4 regions of the Streptomyces sp. NPDC050704 genome follow, and region 1 is predicted to be linked to each of the others. Evidence: riboswitches for the same ligand, from Rfam matches in the RefSeq annotation. Region 1 holds a riboswitch; each other region holds the start of a gene.

What was found. Region 1 has a riboswitch for cyclic di-AMP ahead of AB0I18_RS02750 (LysM peptidoglycan-binding domain-containing protein). Riboswitches for the same ligand answer to the same signal wherever they lie in the genome.
Region 2: it holds a riboswitch for cyclic di-AMP, as region 1 does, so the genes downstream of both, AB0I18_RS31210 (LysM peptidoglycan-binding domain-containing M23 family metallopeptidase) here and AB0I18_RS02750 (LysM peptidoglycan-binding domain-containing protein) in region 1, are expected to answer to the same signal.
Region 3: it holds a riboswitch for cyclic di-AMP, as region 1 does, so the genes downstream of both, AB0I18_RS17400 (transglycosylase family protein) here and AB0I18_RS02750 (LysM peptidoglycan-binding domain-containing protein) in region 1, are expected to answer to the same signal.
Region 4: it holds a riboswitch for cyclic di-AMP, as region 1 does, so the genes downstream of both, AB0I18_RS25055 (M23 family metallopeptidase) here and AB0I18_RS02750 (LysM peptidoglycan-binding domain-containing protein) in region 1, are expected to answer to the same signal.

What each region holds. Positions count from the first base shown of each region.
Region 1 covers NZ_JBFAHW010000004.1:7,126-12,830, forward strand. The annotation lists gene AB0I18_RS02745 (polyprenyl synthetase family protein) at 1-986, opposite strand, end outside; cyclic di-AMP (ydaO/yuaA leader) riboswitch at 1,604-1,753, shown strand; gene AB0I18_RS02750 (LysM peptidoglycan-binding domain-containing protein) at 1,758-2,534, shown strand; partial or broken gene AB0I18_RS02755 (HAD family hydrolase) at 2,662-3,465, opposite strand; gene fahA (fumarylacetoacetase) at 3,692-4,912, shown strand; gene recQ (DNA helicase RecQ) at 4,968-5,705, opposite strand, start outside.
Region 2 covers NZ_JBFAHW010000062.1:25,851-31,555, forward strand. The annotation lists gene AB0I18_RS31195 (TetR family transcriptional regulator C-terminal domain-containing protein) at 22-642, shown strand; gene AB0I18_RS31200 (SGNH/GDSL hydrolase family protein) at 779-1,564, opposite strand; gene AB0I18_RS31205 (DUF6250 domain-containing protein) at 1,709-2,425, opposite strand; gene AB0I18_RS31210 (LysM peptidoglycan-binding domain-containing M23 family metallopeptidase) at 2,679-3,623, opposite strand; cyclic di-AMP (ydaO/yuaA leader) riboswitch at 3,627-3,792, opposite strand; gene AB0I18_RS31215 (alpha-galactosidase) at 4,088-5,705, opposite strand, start outside.
Region 3 covers NZ_JBFAHW010000025.1:90,528-96,232, forward strand. The annotation lists gene AB0I18_RS17380 (Ppx/GppA phosphatase family protein) at 1-204, opposite strand, end outside; gene AB0I18_RS17385 (DUF501 domain-containing protein) at 201-743, opposite strand; gene AB0I18_RS17390 (septum formation initiator family protein) at 807-1,283, opposite strand; gene eno (phosphopyruvate hydratase) at 1,438-2,724, opposite strand; gene AB0I18_RS17400 (transglycosylase family protein) at 3,047-3,763, opposite strand; cyclic di-AMP (ydaO/yuaA leader) riboswitch at 3,768-3,935, opposite strand; gene AB0I18_RS17405 (transglycosylase family protein) at 4,152-5,159, opposite strand; gene AB0I18_RS17410 (cytochrome P450) at 5,521-5,705, shown strand, end outside.
Region 4 covers NZ_JBFAHW010000043.1:57,900-63,604, forward strand. The annotation lists gene AB0I18_RS25040 (GNAT family N-acetyltransferase) at 1-876, opposite strand, end outside; gene AB0I18_RS25045 (HPr family phosphocarrier protein) at 1,033-1,314, shown strand; gene AB0I18_RS25050 (GntR family transcriptional regulator) at 1,531-2,226, opposite strand; gene AB0I18_RS25055 (M23 family metallopeptidase) at 2,459-3,244, opposite strand; cyclic di-AMP (ydaO/yuaA leader) riboswitch at 3,258-3,422, opposite strand; gene AB0I18_RS25060 (pitrilysin family protein) at 3,666-5,054, opposite strand; gene AB0I18_RS25065 (pitrilysin family protein) at 5,051-5,705, opposite strand, start outside.

The sequences.
Region 1 (5,705 bases):
TCGCACAGTTCCACCAGCGCCGCCTTCGCGTCGCACTCCGGGAGCGGTACGAGGGTGGCGCGGGCGTCCTCCGCGTAGCGCACGGTGTCGTGGCGGGCCTGCTCCAGAGCGGGGTGCACCCGCAGCCTGGCCAGCGCCTCCGCATGCCGGGCGTCGTCCGTCAGGTCGGAACCGAGCAGTTCGGACAGCGCGATGTCCTCGGCAAGACCGAGCCGCTCCACGCGCTCACGCAACCGCAGCACGGGCAGCGTGGGAATGCCCTCGCGCAGGTCGGTGCCGGGCGTCTTGCCGGACTCGTGCGAGTCGCTCGCGATGTCCAGCACGTCGTCGGCGAGCTGGAAGGCGACGCCCAGCCGCTCGCCGTACTGCGTCAGCACGTCGACGACCGTCTCGTCGGCTCCCGACATCATCGCGCCGAATCGTCCCGCCACCGCGATCAGCGAGCCGGTCTTGCCGCCCAGCACGTCCATGTAGTGGTCGATCGGGTCGCGCCCGTCACGAGGCCCGGCCGTCTCCAGGATCTGGCCGGTGACCAGCCGCTCGAACGCCTCCGCCTGGATTCGTACGGCCTCGGGTCCGAGGTCGGCCAGGATCTGCGAGGCGCGCGCGAAGAGGAAGTCTCCGGTGAGGACCGCCACCGAGTTGCCCCAGCGGGTGTTGGCGCTGGGCACCCCGCGGCGCACGTCCGCCTCGTCCATCACGTCGTCGTGGTACAGCGTGGCCAGATGGGTCAGCTCGACGACCACGGCCGAGGGCACGATTCCCGGCGCGTACGGATCGCCGAACTGCGCGGCGAGCATCACGAGCAGCGGCCGGAACCGCTTCCCGCCCGCGCGTACGAGGTGCTGCGCGGCCTCCGTGATGAACGGGACCTCGCTCTTGGTGGCTTCGAGCAGCCCCTCCTCGACAGCCACCAAGCCAGCCTGGACATCGGCTTCGAGAGCCTGGTCCCGCACGCTCAGCCCGAACGGCCCGACGACGGTCACGAGGGTCTCCTGTCTGCTGACGCTCTCAACGGCGGTCTCTGGATGCTCTGGGTGCGCTAGGTGCTGTAGGTGTTTGTCGATGTGTCGCTGCTGGCACTCAAGTCAGCGTATCCGGTCGTCTTTCGATCACGGTGAGCGCCCGCCCGCCACTTCCCATCCCCCTGCCGGACACGCTCCGCCTGGCCCCTTTTGCCCCTGGGTCCGGACCGGGTCGGCGAAATCAAGGAAGATATGTTCTTGATCTATTGATACGACCCTAAAGTAGGAGCTTTCGCAGTAACCGACATCTTTTGCTCCCACCCCATGGCCACCAGGGCGTAATGCCTGAATTACCTTCAATGCCACTTTGTTCGCACTCGGTTGCGCCCGGTTGCGCTTTCAGCACGTGAAATGAGTCACGTCGGTGCGAATCAGGCGCGATGTCGCGCTTACCGACTCCCCCTTTGCATAAAGCAAGTTGAACATTGCGCTCCGGAACAATCGGGCGATTTCACCCTCGCTACGACGAGGTCAGGTGAATCGAGCCGCCACTTCAGGTCTTGTTCCCGCCATGTGCTCTCGCATACGTTCACGTCGATCCGGACGGACCGCCGAATCCTGCCGCCGCCCGGAACCCATCCACCCACGCGCTACGGCAGGAGCGGGGGACCCAGGTAAGTCGCCGATCCGAATGCCGGAACGGCTAGGGGTGAAGCCGCGTGCACTGTGCGGCCGGGCAACTCCCGCCCGAACCCGACAGCTCACCTCGCAGGCGCCGGAGAGGAATTCAGCATGGCCGCACGAGGTAAGCACCGTCGCCCGAAATCCCGTCCCCTCACCCGTGGTGTCGTCGCCGCGGGAACGGGCGGAGCCGCGCTCGCACTCCCGATCGTCGGCGCGACCGGCGCCCACGCCGCACAGCCGACGCAGGTCGCCCAGGTGACACAGGTCGCCCAGGCGGCACAAGCCGCAACCCCGCAGGTCGCGCTCGTCACGCACAAGGTCTCCGCGGGCGACACCCTGTCCAGGATCGCGCGAGAGCACTCCACGAGCGGCGGCTGGAAGAAGCTGTACGAGGCCAACCGCGCCGTCATAGGCGACGACCCGGCCCTGATTCACCCGGGCCTCACTCTGACGGTCGGCACGAAGAACTCCGGGACGTCAGCGGACCCGGCGAACACGACCACCGCTGCGACGACCACCAAGCCCGCGGCGTCCACCGTCACCCCCGCCGCCGCGAAGACGTACACGAACGACCTCGACGGCTGGATCAAGGAAGCACTGGACGTCATGGCCCAGAAGGGGATCCCGGGCTCCTACGACGGCATCTACCGCAACGTCATGCGCGAGTCGTCGGGAAACCCGACCGCCATCAACAACTGGGACTCCAACGCCGTGGCCGGAACTCCGTCCAAGGGGCTCCTGCAGGTCATCGCCCCCACCTTCGCCGCCTACCACGTGTCGGGCACGTCGCTGGATCCCTTCGACCCGGTCGCGAACATCACGGCGGCCTGCAACTACGCCGCCGCGAGGTACGGCTCGATCGACAACGTCAACGGGGCCTACTGAGCGGACCGGCCGACTGCCCGTGGAGCCCGAGGAGCCCGTGCACAGCCGGCGGGCGGACCTGCGAGTGCTCGTACGACGGGCCCTGCGGGTGGCCCTGTGAGCGAATCTGCGGGTGAATGCGTGGGCCGGGGAACAGCTTCTCCAGCACCACCGCGACCCCGTCCTCCTCGTTCGACAGGGTCACCTCGTCGGCCACCGCCCTGAGTTCGGGGTGCGCGTTGGCCATCGCGACACCGTAGGCCGCCCACTCGAACATCGGGATGTCGTTCGGCATGTCCCCGAAGGCGATCGTGGCGGAGGGGGGCAGGCCGAGGTATTCGGCCGCCAGGGCGAGGCCGGTCGCCTTGGTCACTCCACGTGGCTGGAGTTCGACGGTACCGGGGCCGGACATCGTGACGGAGGCGAGGGAACCGACCGCTCCGACCGCCGCCGCCGCCAGTCCGTCGTCGGTCAGCCGGGGATGACGCAGGAGAACCTTGCTGATCGGCTCCGTCCAGAGGTCGTCCCGGCGCGGGACCCGTACCGCCGGGAGCGTCGGGTGCGGCATCTCGTACCCCGGCTCGATGAGGGTGAGGCCGTCGACACCGTCCTGGTCCACGGCCGCGTACACCTGCCCGACCTCCGCCTCGATCTTGCCGAGCGCCGTCTCGGCCAACTCCCGGTCCAAGGTGACCGACCACACCATCCGGTCGGCCCCGGCGTCGTACAACTGCGCCCCCTGCGCGCACACCGCGAGCCCCTGACTGCCCAGCTCGTCGAGCAACGGCCGTACGCGTGGCGTCGGCCGGCCCGTCACCACGAGATGCCTGGCACCCCGCCCGACCGCCATCGCCAGCGCGGCCCGTGACCGGTCGGAGAGGGTGTCGTCGCCGCGCAGCAGCGTTCCGTCCAGGTCAGTGGCGATGAGTGAATATTCAGTCAGTGCGGCCATGATCAGAGAATACGGATCGAACGGCCCATCGACTCGACGGGAACCGGACGTCGTCCGGTATCTCGTCAGTCACCCTGGCACTGGCAGGGCGGCACAGCACGGGGCCGGGGCGGGAGCAGTCCGAAGTGACTTACCCGATCAATTTCGAACACTTTGGACACTGCCCAAGAGCTGCAACTCCCCCGTAACGTGTGCCCCACCCACACGGAAAGCGAGGCAGCACACGATGCCCCCCTTCGATGTCCCCGAGGGCGATCCCTTCGGCCCGCACAATCTTCCGTACGGCGTCTTCTCCCTCGGCGACTCGGACCGGCGGAGCGTCGGGGTCCGACTGGGCGACCACGTGCTGGACGCGGGCGCCGCGGCCCTGGAGCTCGGCTCCCCATACGCCGCCCTGCTCGCCCGTCCCTCGCTGAATCCGCTGCTCGCGGCGGGCCGTACGGCATGGTCGGACGTGCGGCGCGCGCTCACCGCCTGGGTGACGGTGCCGGCCCACCGCGAGACCGTCGCGCCCCTGCTGCACCCGCTCTCCGAAGTGACGCTCCACCTCCCCTTCGACGTCGCCGACTACGTCGACTTCTACGCCTCCGAGAACCACGCCCGTAACGTCGGCCAGATCTTCCGTCCCGACGCCGCCGACTCCCTCACCCCCAACTGGAAGCACCTGCCCATCGGTTATCACGGCCGGTCGGGCACCGTGGTGGTCTCCGGGACCGAGGTCGTACGCCCCTCGGGCCAGCGCAAGGCCCCGACCGATCCGGCGCCGGTCTTCGGCCCCTCCGTCCGGCTGGACATCGAGGCGGAGGTCGGCTTCGTGGTCGGCAAGCCCTCCGCGATGGGCACACCGGTACCACTCGGCGACTTCCGCGACCACGTCTTCGGCCTCTGTCTCCTCAACGACTGGTCCGCGCGCGACCTCCAGGCCTGGGAGTACGTCCCCCTCGGCCCCTTCCTCGGCAAGTCCTTCGCCACCTCGGTGTCGGCGTGGATCACGCCCCTGGACGCCCTGGAGGACGCCCGCGTCCCGCCGCCGTCACGCACCCACCCCCTCCTCCCCTACCTGGACGACTCCGCCGAGGAACCCAGCGGCTACGACCTGCGCATCTCCGTCGCCGTCAACGGCCACGTCGTCTCCGAGCCCCCCTTCTCCACCATGTACTGGACGGCCGCCCAGCAGCTGGCCCATATGACGGTGAACGGGGCGTCGCTGCGTACGGGCGATCTGTACGGGTCGGGAACGGTGAGCGGGACCTCGGAGCGCGAACGAGGCTCACTCCTGGAGCTGACCTGGAACGGCCGGGACACCCTCGAACTCCCCGACGGCAAGCGGACGTTCCTGGAAGACGGCGACGTGGTGACGCTGACGGCCTGGGCACCGGGACCGAACGGCACGCGGGTGGGACTGGGCGAGGTGACGGGGCAGATCGCCACGGGCGCGGGGTCCTGACCTCGTCCACCGGCCGGTGCCTCACCGTCGGCCGGTGGCGGTTCGGCCACCGGCGCTACATCCAGTCGTCCGGCTCCGGCTCCGCCTCCATCTCGGGCCAGTCCAGCGCCGGTTCGTCGTCATTCCGGGGAGCCGCCGGGACCGCCACCGCCCCGTCGCCGACGGCAGTCCCCTCCGCTCCTCCGGAAGGCCGGTCCAAGGCGGCAAGCACCTCGATCACGCCGTCCCCGTAGGTCACGAGCTTCTTCTCGCCGATCCCGCTGATACCGCCAAGCTCCGCGACCGAGGCGGGCCACACCGTGGCGATCTCCCGCAGCGTGGCGTCGTGGAAGATGACGTACGCCGGGACGCCCTGTTCCTTGGCCTGTCCCGCGCGCCAGGCCCGCAGGGCCTCGAAGGCGGGGAGCAGCTCCGAGGGAAGCTCGGCCGCGGCGGCCTTGGCCTTGCGCTCGCCCCGGCCGGAACCGGCGGAAGACCGGGACGTCACCGGCTTCGGCGGCTCCTTGCGCAGCGGCACCTCCCGCTCGCGCCGCAGCACCGTCCCGCTCGCCTCGGTCAGCACCAGCGTCCCGTACTCGCCCTCGACCGCGAGGAGCCCCTGGGCCAGCAACTGCCGTACGACACCGCGCCATTCGCCCTCGGCCAGCTCCTCGCCGATGCCGAACACGGACAGCTGGTCGTGGTCGAACTGTATGACCTTGGCACTCCTGCGCCCGAGCAGGATGTCGACGATCTGGACGGCCCCGAACTTCTGCCCCCGCTCACGCTGCAACCGCACCACCGTGGACAGCAC
Region 2 (5,705 bases), on a different contig from region 1:
GCGACACCATAGGGTTGCCCGGTGGCGAGAGTGCGGTTGAGCGTGGCGGAGCGGCGCGAGGAGTTGCTGCGGTCCGCCATCGAACAGATCCAGCAGCGCGGTGTGTCCGCGGTGCGGATCGCCGATGTGGCGGCCGCCCTCGGGGTGAGCAACGCGCTGGTGCTCTACCACTTCTCGACGAAGGAGAAACTGGTCGCCGCCGCGTTCACGTACGCGGCCGAGGACGACCTCGCCCATCTGCGCAAGCTGCTCGGGCGCCGGACGACGGCACTGCGCCGGCTGCGGGCGGCCGTCCGCTGGTACGCGCCGACCGGGCAGGCCAAGGGCTGGCGGCTGTGGATCGAGGGCTGGGCGGCGGCTCTGCGCGAGCCGACGCTGCACGAGGTCACCCGTGACCTCGACCGCGAGTGGAAGGCCGCGATCATCGAGGTCATCGCGGAGGGCGTCGCCGCGGGTGAGTTCCACTGCCCCGACCCCACCGGCAGCGCGCTGCGCCTCACCGCCCTGCTGGACGGGCTCGCCGTCCAGATGACGGCGTACCCGGGCGCGGTGTCGCGCGCCCGGACCCAGGAGTGGGTGGACGAGGCGCTCGCCCGCGAACTGGGGCTGGAGCGCGAAGCGTTGACGACCCCGGGCACGTGACGACACCTCGCACTCGATGCGAGGTACCGCGACCTCACAGGTGAAGGGCGACCGGGCAGGGCTCGACGCCATCGGTCGAGCCCTGCCCGGCCATCCCTCAGACCTTCAAGCGGCCGGCTTTCAGGCCCTCGGCCTCTCAGGCCACCCAGTCGATCCGCATCTTGATGTCGTCGGGCGACAGGCTCCCCTTCGCCACCACACGGTCCCCGGACGACTCCCCGCGCAGCCGCCGCCCGATCCACGGCACCAGATACTCGCGCGCCCAGTGGATGTCGTCCCGCCGCACCTCGAGGGTGCCGCGGGGCGGCAGCGGAGGCCACGGCTGGTCCGGGTCCGCCGGCACCTCCAGGCCGATGACCTGGCCCGCGCGCAGGGCGACCCGGGTATGCCCTTCGGGCGACAGGTGGAGCCGGTCGCCGTCCCAGGCCCGCCGGTCCTGGATGGTCCTGAGGGACCACAGGTCGAGGACGGGACAGCCGTACCGGTCGGCGATGGCCCGTACATGCCCGTTGTACGTGGCGATCTTGCCGCGCAGGTGCTTGAGCACGGGGATGCCACGGGTGTCGAAGCCGGTGGTCACGAGCACCGTGCCGACGGCCGACGTGAGCTCCACGACGGCACGTTCGAAGCGCTCCGCGACCTCGTCGGGGTCGGTGCCCGGCCGGAGGATGTCGTTGCCGCCCGCGCAGAAGGAGACCAGATCCGGCGAGAGCTCCTTGGCCCGCCGCAGTTGGTCCTCGACGATCTGGTCGAGCAGTTTCCCGCGGACGGCGAGGTTGGTGTAGCCGAAGTCGCCCTCGGGCCGCCGGTCCGCGAGAAGCACCGCGAACCGGTCCGCCCAGCCGACCAGCGCCCCGTCGGGGCCGGGGTCGCCGACGCCTTCGGTGAAGCTGTCCCCCACCGCTACGTACGACCCGATCACTGATGTGTTGTCATACTTCGAATCGTCTGCCACATCGGCCCATGATTCCCCTTCGGTTGTGAGCTACGCGACCGTAGGAAAGGGTTGACGCGCGGTGAGATAAGCCACTCGTCAAGTGTTGGTCAACCCCGGAATAAGGCCTCATCAGGAGTCGTTGCCCCGCCACACCCGGAAGTCCGTGATCCTGAAATGGCTCCAGACGGTCCGGAACGCGAAGTGCCCGCTCGTGTAGGGCTCCGGGTCCACGTAGTCGAAGACGAGCCTGCCGTTGTTCCACCACTGGACCGTCGAACCGTTCGAGACGATCCGGACGCGATGGGGCTCGTTGGCCGTGAGCAGCGGCTCCGTGTAGTCGAGGACCAGCGGTCGCACGCCCGCCTCGCCCACGTAACGGCGCAGCCGCGTGGTCGTGTTGTAGTTCGCGCCGTACCCGGAGTAGTACGTCTTGAGGTAGTCGTACTCGGGGAGCGCCCCGCCGCGTTCCGTCGCGAACAGGTCGCCGGGGGAACGCACGTCGGTGGCGTTCCAGAAGTTGTTGAGGTCGGACACCCGGTCGTTCGCCCCGCCCGCGGAGACCGGCGTGGCGGTGTACTCGATGACGTACGGCCCCCGCAGCCGGCGCTTGAACCAGACCGTCGCCCCGCTGGGCACGTCGATCTCCAGGACGCCCCGGGAGGCGGTGACGCTGCCGCCGTCCTGCAGTTCGGTCGCCCACTGGCCGAGGCCGTGCCGGAAGTCGTCACGGGCGATGAGCCACCCCCGGCCGTGGCGGGCCGCCGCGCTCGCCCCTTGGGCGGGGGCGAGTGCCACGAGGGCGGCACCGGCCGCCAGGGCTCCGAATGCTCTGCGTGTGGTCGTCATGAAGCGGCTCCTCCGAAGACCCATAGAAAGCGCTTGCGGAGATCACTCTGTCCCCACTGCCCCGCTCCTGTCGAGACCTCGCGCCGCCACGCCACACGCCCGCAATACGTCGATCGCGGTTCAGCTCGGCCGCCCGCGGCACGCCCGCGTCCCGATCGTTCCCGCGAACGCCGGAGGCCGGACCCCGGGGATCGTGGGGTCCGGCCTTCGGAGACGAGCCGGTTGGTCCGGCCCGCGCGTGGCGAGCGGGGCGTCAGACGGAGACGCCCTTCGAGCGGAGGTACGCCATCGGGTCCACGTCCGAGCCGTAGTCCGGCGTGGTGCGGATCTCGAAGTGCAGGTGCGGTCCCGTGACGTTGCCGGTCGCGCCCGAGAGGCCGACCTGCTGGCCCCCGGTCACGGTCTGCCCGGCCGACACGGAGAGGGAGGACAGGTGGGCGTACTGGGCGTAGAAGCCGTCGTTGAGCTTGATGACGACCTGGTTGCCGTACGCACCGCCCCAGCCGGCCGAGACGACCGTGCCGGCGCCCACGGACTTGAGCGAGGTGCCGGTCGGGACGGAGAAGTCGACACCGGTGTGGTAGCCGCTGGACCACATGCTGCCGGACATCTTGTACGGGGTCCCGACGGACGCACCCGCGACCGGCAGGGCGAACCCGGAGGCACTGGCGGTGTCCGCGGCCTTGGTGGTCGTGGTCGGCTTCTTCGCGGACGGCTGGGGGGCCTTGGCAGAGCCGGAGCCGGAATCGGCACGGGAACCGGAGCTGGTGTCAGCCGCGGCCTTCCCGCCGATCGTCAGCTTCAGGCCCGGGTGGATGAGTCCCGGGTCGCCGCCGATCGTCGTGCGGTTGTCCTCGTACAGCTTCTTCCAGCCGCCGTTGACATCCTGCTCGTCGGCGATCTTCGAGAGGTAGTCACCCGCCCGGACCGCATACGTCTTGGTCGTCGCCTTCTTCTCGGCGGCCTTCTTCTCGGCGGCGATCGGCGCGGCTTCGGCGGCCTTGTCCGAAACAGTGGACCGGCTCAGGACATTCGAGGTATTCGCAACGGAGTCGGCGGCGGACTGCGAAGTCGCGGCGTTCGCACCGGTCGCCCCCAGCAGCGGCAGGGCGAGTGCGGCGCCACCGGTTCCGGCGACGGCGATGGAGCGGGTGAAACGCTGGGACTTGGGACGGCGGTGCTTACCCTTCGCGGGCATGACGAATTTCCTCTCCGGCGCCTGCGGGGTGAGCTGTCGGGTGCGAGCTGGAGATGCCCGGCCGCGCTTTCGCACGGCTTAACCCCTAGCCGTTCCGGAGACCGGAACAGGCGTCTTACCTGTGGGTCCCCCGCTCCTGCCGTTTCGGGTGGGTGAGCGGATTCCGGGCGGCGGCAGGATTGGGCGTCCGTCCGGATTGGTGGCGAACGTAAGCGACCCGTGGAGGCAGGGACAACCTTTGGTGTTTCCTGTGCGCACCGTTCTCTTGATCCATGCCCGAAATGTCAGTCACCCTGCGTAAATGGCAGATCGCGACCATTTCTTAAATCCCTGGAAACACGGGTGAATTACGTGAACATGGCGACAGCGGACCGTCATCAATATGACGCTGCTCACGCGCCGCAACCCCAGGAGCCTTCGTTCCAGAGCGAGTTGGAACGAAGGCTCCAATAAGGACACAACAGTCACATACGGCGCAGGCGGATGACTACCGCATCAAGGTCCCCGCGCAGCCCGGTCCGCAGCCCGTGATGCAACAGCACCGAACCCCGGTGGACTTCACCCGTTTCGAGGCATTCGTACTCCGCCGCCGGGTCGAGGCCCCGCAGTCGCACCGGCGCGACCGGCTCACCGTAGTGCTGGGCCTGGAGCCAGGCGAGGACGACGGCCTCGCCGCCGAGGACGTACTGCACGGCGCTGAGCCCGCCCTCGGGCGCCCGCAGCCGGTGGAGGTCACCGCGCTGCACGACGGGCCGGATCTCCTTGTAGAGCTCCACCCACGTCCGTGCCTCGGCCAGCTCCTCGTCGCTCCACTCGGTCAGGTCGCCGCCCACCCCGAGCACTCCGGCCATCGCACTCACGAAGCGGAAGCGCAGCGAGCTGACGCGCCCGTTGAGCTGGACGTTGGGACTGTCGGTGACCCAGGCGGCCATGACCCGGGCCGGGTGCACCTGGCTGAAACCGTACTGGATGGCGAGCCGGTCGAGCGGGTCGGTGTTGTCGGAGGTCCACACCTGGTCCGTACGCGCCATGACGCCGAGGTCGATCCGGCCGCCACCGCCCGAGCAGGACTCGAAGGCCACTCCAGGATGGGCCGCCCGCAGCCGGTCCAACAGGCCGTACAAGGCGTCCACGTGGTCAACCCAGAGCTTCTGCGGGTACGGCTCGCCCGGCCATCCGGCGTCCGTGAAGCAGCGGTTGAAGTCCCACTTCACGTAGTCGATGGGTGCACTGGAGAGCAGCGTGTCGAGCTGCTTCCACAGGTACTCCTGGACATCTTCGCGAGCGAGGTTCAGGACGAGCTGATTGCGCAGCTCCGTCCTCTTTCGTCCCGGCTGGAACTGCACCCAGTCGGGATGCGCGCGGTACAGCTCGCTGTCCGGGTTGACCATCTCGGGCTCGACCCAGATGCCGAACCGCATCCCCAGGGCGTGTACGTCGTCGGCGAGCGGCTTGAGCCCGGCCGGGAAGCGGTCCGGGTTGGGCGTCCAGTCGCCTAGTCCGGCCCGGTCGCTGGTCCGCGCCCCGAACCAGCCGTCGTCGACGACGAACAGCTCCACTCCCATCGCGGCGGCCCGCCGCGCGAGCGCCCGCTGCTGCTCCTCGGAGATGTCGAACTCGGTGGCCTCCCAGGAGTTGTAGAGCACGGGCCGGTCCTGGTCGGCGTCCGGGATCACGTACGCGCGCTGGTACGCGTGCCAGGCTCGGCTCGCCCCGCCGAAGCCGCCGTCGCTCCACAGTCCCGCGAAGACGGGCGTGACGAAGCTCTCCCCCGGCTCCAGCCGCAGCAGCCCCGAGTCGTCGTATCCGGCCCCGCCGGTGATCTGCACGCGCGCGTCCGGGAGGTGGGCCACGGCGATGCGCCAGGACCCGGACCAGGCGAGGGCGCAGCCGTAGACCTCGCCGTGCTCCTCGGTCGCCGCGCCCTCGACGTCCAGCGCGACCCACGGCAGGTGCTGGTGCCCGGTGTGACCGCGCCTGCTGCCGATGAGCTTCTCACCGTAGGTGAGGTCGGAGCGCACGAGCCGGGACTCCGCCGCCCACCGCCCGTGCAGCTGGGAGAGCCGCCAGTTGTCGCGGTGC
Region 3 (5,705 bases), on a different contig from region 1:
GATCGCCGCGTACTCGCGGCAGGCGGCGAAGGTCCGCTCCAGCGCCTCGGGCGCCAGCCGTCCCGTCCGGTCGACACCCTGCCCGAGCCGGACGATCGTCATCCGCCGGTCCAGGTCGACGAGCTCACCCGTCGCCGGGTCGGCGTCCGCGACGAGGAGTCGGATCGAGTTCGTACCGCAGTCGATGGCGGCGACGCGAGTCATGGGGTGTGGGCTCCTGTCGTGTTCGTCGCCGACACCACGCACGTCCCCTTGCGCCACCATTCCGGCAGCATCGCGATCGCCTCGTCGCCGAGCGGGTTCACACCGGGCCCCGCCGCCAGGGAGTGCGCCACCAGCACATGCAGGCACTTGACCCGGTCCGGCATACCCCCCGCGCTCGGAAACCCTTCGAGGACCTCGATGGAGTCGCGGCGCGCGATGTAGTCCTCGTGGGCGGCCCGGTACGCGGCGGCCAGCCCGGCATCCGTCGCGAGCCGGTCCGTCATCTCCTTCATGACCCCGTTCGCCTCCAGCGTGCCGATGGCGGAGGCGGCCCGAGGACACGTCAGGTAGTACGTCGTCGGGAACGGAGTCCCGTCCGGCAGCCGGGGCGCCGTCTCGACGACGTCCGGCTGCCCGCACGGACAGCGGTGAGCGATCGCGCGCAGCCCGCGCGGCGGCCGCCCGAGCTGCTGCTTGAAGGCCTCGACGTCCTCGTCGGTGGGCTCGGTGCGCGGAGTGGGCGGCGGGGGCGTTTGCATGCCTGTGCGTAAGTCTCTCTAGTCAGTTCAAATCAGCGGTTCAAGTCAGCGGGTCAAGTTGGTTCACCGGTCGGAGGCGTCGGCCTTGTCGACGCCGTCCCAGACGTTGGCGTACCAGGCACGGTCGGCCGCCGTCTGATCCGTACGCGTCTGCTTCGCCGCGTCGGGGTCGATCACGATGTAGCCGGTCTCGCCCGGCATCACATAGTGCAGCCGCTCCCGGATGCGCTGCTCGGCGTACGCGTCGTCCTGCCACCGCGCCTTGGAGTCGCGCAGCTGCTCGACCCGCTCGCGGGCCTGCTCCCGCTCCCGCTGGAGGTCGGCGATCTCGGCGCGCTGGGAGACGTACTGCCTTATGGGGTACGCGAGCGCGACGACGAGCGTGCAGAGGACCAGGGCGAGGAGCGCGGCCCGGCCGGTCAGCCGCGAGCGGCGGGCCTGGCGCTTGGTCTGCGAGCGGTAGACACGCTCGGCGGTCTGCTCACCGAGCAGCCGCAGCCTGGTCGCGGTGGAGAACCGGTCACGGTCCTTCACGGCCATCTGTCCCGCCTCCCCGATACAAACCCGTCTGCAACGGTCTGCGAGCCCGTCACGTGCGTACGTCCCCGCACACGGTACGGGACCGGGTACGGGGACGTACGTACGACGGGGCTGCGACCCTTTCCAAGCAGTCGGCTCAGTCCTTGCGGTCGGCTCAGCCCTTGTAGCGCGGGAAGGCACTGCGGCCCGCGTACACCGCGGCGTCGTCGAGGATCTCCTCGATGCGCAGCAGCTGGTTGTACTTGGCGACGCGGTCCGAGCGGGCCGGGGCGCCGGTCTTGATCTGGCCGCAGTTCACCGCGACGGCGAGGTCGGCGATGGTGACGTCCTCGGTCTCGCCGGAGCGGTGGGACATCATGCACTTGAAGCCGTTGCGCTGGGCCATCTCGACGGCGTCCAGCGTCTCGGTCAGCGAGCCGATCTGGTTCACCTTGACGAGCAGGGCGTTCGCGGAGCCCTCCTCGATGCCGCGGGCGAGGCGCTCCGGGTTGGTGACGAAGAGGTCGTCGCCGACGATCTGGACCTTGTCGCCGAGCTTCTCGGTGATGACGTTCCAGCCGGCCCAGTCGTCCTCGTACAGCGGGTCCTCGATGGAGACGAGCGGGTACGAGGCCACGAGCTCCTCGTAGTACTCGGTCATCTCGGCGGCCGAGCGCTCCTTGCCCTCGAACTGGTACTTGCCGTCCTTGTAGAACTCGGAGGCGGCGACGTCGAGGGCGAGGGCGATCTGCTGGCCGGGAACGTAACCGGCCTCCTTGATCGCTTCGAGGATGAGGTCGAGCGCGGCGCGGTTCGACTCCAGGTTCGGCGCGAAGCCGCCCTCGTCGCCGAGGCCGGTGGACAGGCCCTTGGTCTTCAGCACCTTCTTGAGGGTGTGGTAGACCTCGGCGCCCCAGCGCAGCGCCTCGGAGAAGGACTCCGCGCCGATCGGGGCGATCATGAACTCCTGGATGTCGACGTTGGAGTCGGCGTGCGACCCACCGTTGAGGATGTTCATCATCGGGACCGGCAGCAGGTGCGCGTTCGGGCCGCCCAGGTAGCGGAACAGCGGCAGGTCGCTGGCCTCGGAGGCGGCGTGCGCGACGGCGAGGGAGACGCCGAGGATGGCGTTGGCGCCCAGCGAGCCCTTGTTGTCCGTGGCGTCCAGGTCGATCATCGCCTGGTCGATCAGCCGCTGCTCGGTGGCGTCGTAGCCGACGAGCTCCGGGCCGATCTGCTCGATGACGGCGAGGACGGCCTTCTCGACACCCTTGCCGAGGTAGCGGTTGGCGTCTCCGTCACGGAGCTCAACAGCCTCGAAGGCACCGGTGGAGGCGCCGGACGGAACGGCGGCACGACCCGTGCTGCCGTCGTCGAGGCCGACCTCGACCTCGACCGTGGGGTTGCCTCGGGAGTCCAGGATTTCCCGGGCTACGACGACGTCGATGGACGGCACGAGCATCTCCTTATGGGATGTGACGCGGGATACGCCGGGCCGCGGGGGCCCGGTTGTTTACAGAGCGGTGATGACTCCGCGACATGAGCCTAACCGCCCCGGGGGGATTGGCCGGCCTCCCGGCCACCCCGTGGACGGAACTGAGGGTAAACATTGTTCCTTCTGGGAACAAAAAGCCCCGCTCCGGTGCGTACGGGGGAACACGCACCGGAGCGGGGAGCCCGTTGGGGGACGGGGGGTGGCCCTCACGTGGCCTCCACTATGGAGACCACGGATGGGGATGGGCCGTGGTTCAGCTGTGAGCCTGTTGTCAGTTCTGCCGGCTCTGTCAGCTGAGGTGCAGCTGCTGGCCCGGGAAGATGAAGTCGGCGTCGTCGACGATGTCGTCGTTCAGCTTGAACAGCTTCTGCCAGCCGCCCTTGACGTTCTCCTTGGCGGCGATCTCGCTGAGGGTGTCGCCCTTGACGACCTTGTACTCGCCGTCGCCCTTCTTGACCTTCTTGCCGGTCGGGGTCTTGACGGTCTTCTGCTTCGCGGCCGGACGCTCCTGGGAGCGCGAGGAACGCTCCTCCGAGGACTGCGTGTTCTGCTGCGGCTGCGACTGCGTGGAGCTCTGACCGGAGCCCGAGTTCGAGGAACCGGAGCCGGAGGAGGCCGCGCCACCGTTGTACGAGGCGCCGGACAGGCCCACGCCACAGCTCGGCCAGGCACCCTTGCCCTGGCCCGCGAGGACCTTCTCGGCGATGGCTATCTGCTGGGACTTGGAGGCCTGGTTGGCCGTGGAGGCGTACTGCGTGCCGCCGTACGCGGCCCAGGTGGAGGCTGAGAACTGCAGGCCGCCGTAGTAGCCGTTGCCGGTATTGATGGACCAGTTGCCGCCGGACTCGCACTGGGCGACGGTGTCCCACTCGGAGGCGGTGGCGGCGGAGGCTCCCGTGGCGCCCATCAGCGGGACGGCCACAGCGGCGGTGGTGACACCGGCGAGCGTGGCGATACGGGTGGCCTTGGACGGGCGGCGGTGCTTGCCCTTGCCGGAAAGCAGCATGAAGTGATCCCCTCACCGACGCCTGCGAGGTGAGCTGTCGGGTTCGGGCCGAGTGAGTTGCCCGGCCGCGTGACGTTGTCACGCGGCTTAACCCCAAGCCGTACCTGGCCTCAACGACCGGGTCCGGCACTTACCTTGGGTCCCCCGCTCCTGCCTACGGCGCTTTACGCGACGACTGTTCCCGTACGGCCGTTGGCAGGATTCGGCGTGCGACCGTCGGGGCTCACCAGTGGCGAGCGGTCACGACCGTAGACACGCGATCCGCCGAATTTCAAAGACGATCAGGGTCCTTGAGATCCATCTCTCATTTTCACCAAACGGGACATTCGCCGCGAACTACCGCTGCTTTTCGCCCGATTCGGCGGCTTGGTCGCCGATGACCCGTCCGTCACTCGCTGTCGAGTTCGAGGCTCTGACCGGGAACGATGAGATCCGGATCGGCGCCGACGGACGCCTTGTTCGCGGCGTAGAGCTCGCGCCATCCGCCGTTGACCCCAAGGGAGTCGGCGATCTCCCAGAGACTGTCTCCGGCACGGACGATGTACGAGCCGTCGGCGGCTTCACGCGAGGCGCTGTCATCGCGCGAGGCATGCCGGCCGGACGAGTCGTCCGTACGGGATCCGGTGGCGTTCTCGTCGGCGCTGCCGCCGCGGTGACGGCCGGAGGTCGCGCCGTCGTCCGCGCCGCTGTCGGCCCCCGTGTCCGTGCCGGTCGAAGCGTCGCCGTTCTGGGCCGACTTGTCCGAGTCGTCACTCTTCGCCGTGCCTGTCGCGTCGGTCGTGCCCGTCGCGTCGCCTGTGGAAGAGCTGTCCGAAGACTGTGAGTCGCCACTGGTGTCGCTGTCGGGTGCACTCGTGGCGTCGCCACCGGTGGACGAGTCGGACTTGTCCGGCTCACCCGATCCAGCCGAGTCGCCTGACTTCGTGTCATTTCCGCCGGTTTCACCCGATGTCGTGCCCGAGTCGGTCGACGGGGAGGCGGAGTCGTCCAGGACACCCGTGTCGACATCGGCCGACTCGGAGTCCTGCGACAGGCCCGCGACGAGACTGCAGGTCGCCCAGGCGCTCGTACCCTTGCCCGCGAGGACCTTCTCGGCGACGGCTATCTGCTGCGAACGGCTGGCCTGGTCGGCACTCGGCGCGTAGTCCAGGCCGCCGAACTGCTCCCAGGTCTCCTGGGTCATCTGGAGTCCGCCGTAGTACCCGTTGCCGGAGTTGGCGCTCCACGAGCCGCCGCTCTCGCAGTCCGCGACCGCGTCCCAGGTCGTACCGCTGGCGGCGCTCGCGCCGGTCGCGCCGAGCAGGGGGATGGCGATGGCCGATCCGGTCACACCCGCCGCGACGAGAAGAGCCGGAGCCTGACGGGGGCGACGGTGACGACCGTTCCCGGAGAGCATGCGGTTGCCTTTCGCGTGACAGCAAGGGATTCGACACAGCGGGGAACCGGGCGCAGCAGGGGACTGCGCACAACGGAGAACCGCGCTTGTGACTCCTGCGGCTGATGGGACCGGCCGCATTGGTGGGGAAGGTATAGGCATTCGAACTCTTGTCACAAGTCGATGCAGGGGAGATCACGTGAAAGTCACAAAGTTGAGGGACCGTCAGTTCTGACCTGCGGTGACGCGCACTGACCGGCCGTAGCGAAACGCCCCCGCAACGTGCGCGGCCCGCGCGTGACGTGTGTTTCACGTCACCCCAAATCGGCCGAATTCACCGCGAGTTGCGGGTCTCGGCAGGGCTCCCCGGTACCGTCACCCCGTGAACGCCCCACAGATCGAACCGGAACTCTTCACCTGGGAGTTCGCCACCGACCCGTACCCCGCCTACGCGTGGCTCCGCGAGCATGCGCCCGTGCACCGCACCACGCTCCCCAGCGGCGTCGAGGCGTGGCTCGTGACCCGGTACGCGGACGCCAAGCAGGCACTCGCCGACCCGCGACTCTC
Region 4 (5,705 bases), on a different contig from region 1:
ACCGCACTCGGCGACGACTTCGGGGACGCGCTCGGCCGGCACGGCGACGACGGCGAGGTCGACGGGCCCGGCGATGTCACGCACGGAGCGGTGCGCGGGGACCCCGGCGAGCTCCTTCTCCTGAAGGGCCCCGTTCACCGCGTACAGGCGTCCGGTGAACCCGGCGGCGCGAAGGTTCTCGAGGACCCTGCGGCCCACTCCCCCGGGTGTGCGGCCGGCCCCGATGACGGCGACCGAACCGGGCGCGAGGAGCCGGGCCACGGACCGCCCCTCGGCCCGCTGCTCCCGCGCGCGCTGCACTGCGAGGGAGCGGTCGGTGGGCTCCAGGTCGAACTCCAGGCGTACGACACCGTCCTCGAAGCTGCGCTTCTGCTGGTACCCGGCGTCCGTGAACACCTTGATCATCTTGTTGTTGGCGGGCAGCACCTCGGCGGCGAAGCGGCGGATGTCCCGCTCCCGGGCGACGGCCCCGATGTGTTCGAGGAGGGCGGACGCGACACCCCGCCCCTGGTGGGCGTCCTGCACGAGGAAGGCGACCTCGGCCTCGTCCGCGGGAGCCGAGGCGGACAGGCCCTCGGCGTTGATGCGGTCGTAGCGTACGGTGGCGATGAACTCGCCGCCGACCGTGGCCGCGAGTCCCACCCGGTCCACAAAGTCGTGGTGGGTGAAGCGATGGACGTCCTTGGCGGACAGGCGTGGATACGGGGCGAAGAAGCGGTAGTACTTCGACTCGTCGGACACCTGCTCGTAGAAGCTGATGAGGCGGTCCGCGTCGTCGGCCGTGATGGGCCGGATGCGTGCGGTGCCGCCGTCGCGCAGCACGACATCGGCCTCCCAGTGAGCGGGGTACTCATGCCGGTCCGACGCGGTCTGCATGGGCCCCAGAGTACGGCTCGCGTCCGACAACGGCGCGAGGCGGTCCGGGGGCGACCGAGGACGACTGCCGGCCGGGACCCGCACCCGCCCGGGACACGCTTCACGCTGTGGAACAATGGTCTAGACAACCGTGAGACACCTGAAGGGCAGCATCACATGGCTGAGCGCCGCGTCAACGTCGGCTGGGCCGAGGGCCTCCACGCCCGCCCCGCTTCCATCTTCGTCCGGGCGGCCACGGCCTCCGGCGTCCCCGTGACGATCGCCAAGGCCGACGGCAACCCCGTCAACGCCGCCTCCATGCTCGCGGTGCTGGGTCTTGGCGCCCAGGGCGGCGAGGAGATCGTGCTGGCCTCAGACGCCGAGAACGCGGACGTCGCGCTCGACCGCCTGGCGAAGCTGGTCGCCGAGGGCCTCGATGAGCTTCCCGAGACGGTCTAGTCTCGCGGATCACCGTGCGGCGGAGCCGCGTCGGCCCATTCCGGGCGACGCGGCTCCGCCGTTTTCGCGTACACCGCTCGCGCCTTTTCGTGCGCCGTCCATGTGCCCGTTTCCGCCCACGCGGAAATCACCCGCACGGAAATTCCCGGCGGGTGGAAAAAGGGGCAGCAGAAATAGGCCCCAACCGAATATCCCTCTTTGTATACGGCGCCACTGTTAATGCCGCAGACCTGCCGTGTTTACGGGAGGTTGCGAAGTCCTCACACGCTCCACGCGATCACCGCTGCCGGGAAAGCGCAGCCGGTGCGCGGCCGTCGCCCGCTCGGTGTGCAGCGAGGTGATCGCCCGGGCCCGGTCACTGTCGCCGCGTGCCACGGCGTCCACGATGGCGCCGTGCTCACCCCAGGACTCGGCGGGGTGGGCCGACGCCTCCACCGAGTACATCCAGGCGATCTTGTGCCGCAACTGGGCGAGTGTCGAGGTCAGCGCGGGGCTGCCGGAGGCCTGTGCGAGCGTCTCGTGGAACCAGCCGCCGAGCGAGCGCAGATCCTCGCTGTTGCCCCTCCTGGCCCGCTCCTGACCCAGCCTGACCAGGCCTCGCAGCACCTTGAGGTGCGCCTCCGTGCGGCGCTGGGCGGCGCGCGCGGCGCCCAGCGGCTCCAGCAGTATGCGCATCTCCAGCAGGTCCGCGCCCTCCTGCTCGGTGGGCTCCGCGACGCACGCGCCCGCATGGCGGCGCGTGACGACGAAGCCCTCCGCCTCCAGGGTGCGCAGGGCCTCGCGCACGGGGACCCGCGAGACTCCGTAGCGACGCGCGAGCAGTTCCTCGGTGAGCCGGCCGCCGCGCTCGTAGACACCCGCGACGATGTCGTCACGGATCGCCGTGCATACCGAATGCGCGGGAATACGCATGACCGGACCTCCGCCTTAATCCCCGCGAAACGCGGTCGATTGACGCTCGTTCAGTGACTCTATTGCAGAGAACCGGAAATTCCGATGGCGGGCCGGAATCCATGGCTATTTTTTGGACACACCACGCCACTGAACAGGCAGTCGTCCGGTCGGAGAACAGGTCAGGACGCACGAAAGCCCCGACTCGGTGAGCCGGGGCCTTCGGGAGAGGTACGCGTGGTGTCGCGAGCCGTCAGACGTTCACGCCGTGCGAGCGGAGGTACGCCCCGGGGTCGATGTCGGAGCCGTACTCCGGGGACGTACGCGCCTCGAAGTGGAGGTGCGCCCCGGTGACGTTGCCGGTGGCCCCGGAGAGGCCTATCTGCTGACCCGGGGTGACCGTCTGGCCGACGGAGACACCGATGGACGACAGGTGGCCGTACTGGGTGTACGTGCCGTCGGTCATCTTGATGACGATGTTGTTGCCGTACGCGCCTCCCCAGCCGGCCTCCACGACCTCGCCTGAGCCCACCGCGTGGACGGCGGTGCCGCTCGCGGCGTGGAAGTCGATGCCGGTGTGGCTGCCGGAGGACCAGACGGCGCCGCCGGACTTGTAGCCCGTGGAGATGTACGAGCCGTTGATCGGCGCGGTGTACGCGTTGAGGCGCTTGCGCTCGGCCTCGCGGGCGGCACGGGCCTCGGCCTCGCGCTCCTTCTTGACCTTCTCCTCGGCGCGCTTCTCCGCGGCCGCCTCGGCCCTCTTCGCCTCTTCTTCGGCCTTCTGGAGGGCGGCGGCCTCGTCGGCGGCCTGCTGCTGCGCCTGGGCCTGCGCGTCGATCTGGTCGGCGACCGAGTCGGCGATGGTGATGGCCTGGGTGAGGCCGGTCTGCTCGACCGCGCTCTCGGCGGCGAGGGCGGGAGCGGCGAGGGTTCCGATGACACCGGTGGTGGTGAAGGCCGCGACGCCGACGGCGTGCGTGGAGGTACGGGTGAGACGGCTCGGGCGACGGTGCTTCCCGGTGGCGCGGGTGAACGCCATGAAGTGGCTGGTCCTTTCCTTCCTTCTCGCCTACCGGGTTAGCTGACGGGTTCGGAGCAGGAAGGTCTCCTACGGGCCCCCTCCGCTTCGTGGAGGGCGTCCGATTCACCCCAGGGACTTCGTATGGGTCCCCGGCTCCCCTGGCTCGCGCCGTACGGGGACTCGGCGATGACTGTCCGGTGCCGCGGGTGCGGCGCACTGCCTGACGAACAGCCGGACCGACGCTAAGCGCGGGAACTTTCAATCAACAAACGGATCAAGGCTTTTGTTGTGTATGCCACAGGGCAGACAGGCAACCTCCCCATCAATACGGACAACCTGCGAATCAATACGGACAACAGGCGAGTTGAGGACGAAGTCCGGGCAAAAGAGGGCCCAGGCGACTCTTCAGTCGCCTGGGCCCCGGCAAGCTGCCTGATCTCTACTCCGCCGGTACGACGCTCACTTCGCCGATTCCGAGGGCCTTGACCGGCTCCTCGATCTGAGCGGCGTCACCGACGAGGACGGTCACCAGACGGTCCACCGGGAAGGCGCTCACGGCGGCCGCGGTGGCCTCCACGGTGCCGGTGGCGGCGAGCTGCTGGTACAGCGTGGCCTGGTAGTCGTCCGGCAGGTGCTGCTCGACCTGGTCGGCGAGCGTGCCCGCGACGGCGCCCGCGGTCTCGTACTTCAGGGGAGCCACGCCCACCAGGTTCTGCACGGCGACGTCCCGCTCGGCGTCCGTCAGGCCCTCGGCCGCGAGGGTGCGCAGCACCTTCCAGAGGTCGTCGAGCGCCGGGCCGGTGTTCGGGGTGTCCACGGAGCCGCTGATGGCGAGCATCGCGACGCCCGTCCCGTCCGGCGCGGAGCGCAGCACCTGACCGAACGCCCGCACACCGTAGGTGTAACCCTTTTCCTCGCGCAGGACGCGGTCCAGGCGTGAGGTGAGGGTGCCGCCGAGGCAGTACGTGCCGAGCACCTGGGCGGGCCACACACGGTCGTGCCGGTCGGCGCCGACGCGGCCGATGAGCAGCTGCGTCTGAACGGCTCCGGGACGGTCGACGATGATCACGCGGCCGGTGTCGTCGGCGGTCACCGGCGGCACCGGACGCGCCTGGGCCGGCGAGCCGGTCCAGGCGCCGAGCGTGTCGCCGAGCAGGGCGTCCAGGTCGACGCCGGTGAGGTCACCGACGACGACGGAGGTGGCCGTGGCGGGGCGTACGTGCTTCTCGTAGAAGGCGCGTACGGCCGCCGAGTCGATCGCGGAGACCGTCTCCTCGGTGCCCTGGCGCGGCCGCGACATGCGCGAGGTCGCCGGGAAGAGCTGCCTGGAGAGCTCCTTGGCGGCGCGGCGGGCCGGGTTGGCGGTCTCGTGCGGGATCTCGTCGAGCCGGTTGCGCACCAGCCGCTCGACCTCGCTGTCCTCGAACGCGGGCGCCCTGAGGGCGTCGGCGAGCAGACCGAGCGCCTTGGGGAGCCTGGAAACGGGGACTTCGAGGCTGATCCGTACGCCGGGGTGGTCGGCGTGGGCGTCGAGGGTGGCGCCGCAGCGCTCCAGCTCGGCGGCGAACTCCTCGGCGGAGTGCTTGTCGGTGCCTTCGGAGAACGCCCGCGCCATGATCGTGGCGATGCCGTCCAGGCCCTGCGGCTCGGCCTCCAGCGGGGCGGCCAGGAGGATTTCGACGGCCACGACCTGCTGGCCGGGGCGGTGGCAGCGCAGCACCGTCAGGCCGTTGTCGAGCGTGCCGCGCTCGGGTGCCGGGAAGGCCCAGGGCCGGGCCTCGCCGGCCTGGGGCTGCGGGTGGAATTCCATCGTGGCGAGCTCGGTCACTTGGCCGCCTCCTCGTCGGTGTCTTCAGCGGAGTCGGCGTCATCTGCGGCATCGGCGGCGAGCGGCTCGTAGACCAGCACCGCCCGGTTGTCCGGGCGCAGGCGGGCCTTGGCGACCTCCTGGACCTCCGCGGCCGTGACCTCCAGCACGCGCTGGACGGCGGTCAGGGCGAGCTGCGGGTCGCCGAACAGCACGGCGTACCGGCACAGTTCGTCGGCGCGGCCCGCGACCGTGCCGAGCCGGTCCAGCCATTCGCGCTCCAACTGGGCCTGGGCGCGCTCCATCTCCTCGGCCGTGGGGCCCTCCTCGGCGAACCGGGCGAGCTCCTCGTCGACGGCGGCCTCGATGACCGGCACCTTGACGTCGCCGGACGTCTTCACGTCGAGCCACCCCAGGGAGGGCGCTCCGGCGAGGCGCAGCAGGCCGAACCCGGCGGCCACGGCGGTGCGGTCACGGCGTACGAGCCGGTTGTAGAGCCGGGACGACTCGCCGCCGCCGAGGACGGTCAGGGCCAGGTCGGCCGCGTCGCACGCGCGCGTGCCGTCCTCCGGCAGCCGGTAGGCGGCCATCAGCGCGCGGGCCGGGACCTCCTCCTCGACGACCTCGCGCAGCTGCTCGCCGATGGTCTCCGGCAGCGCGCCGTCACGCGGG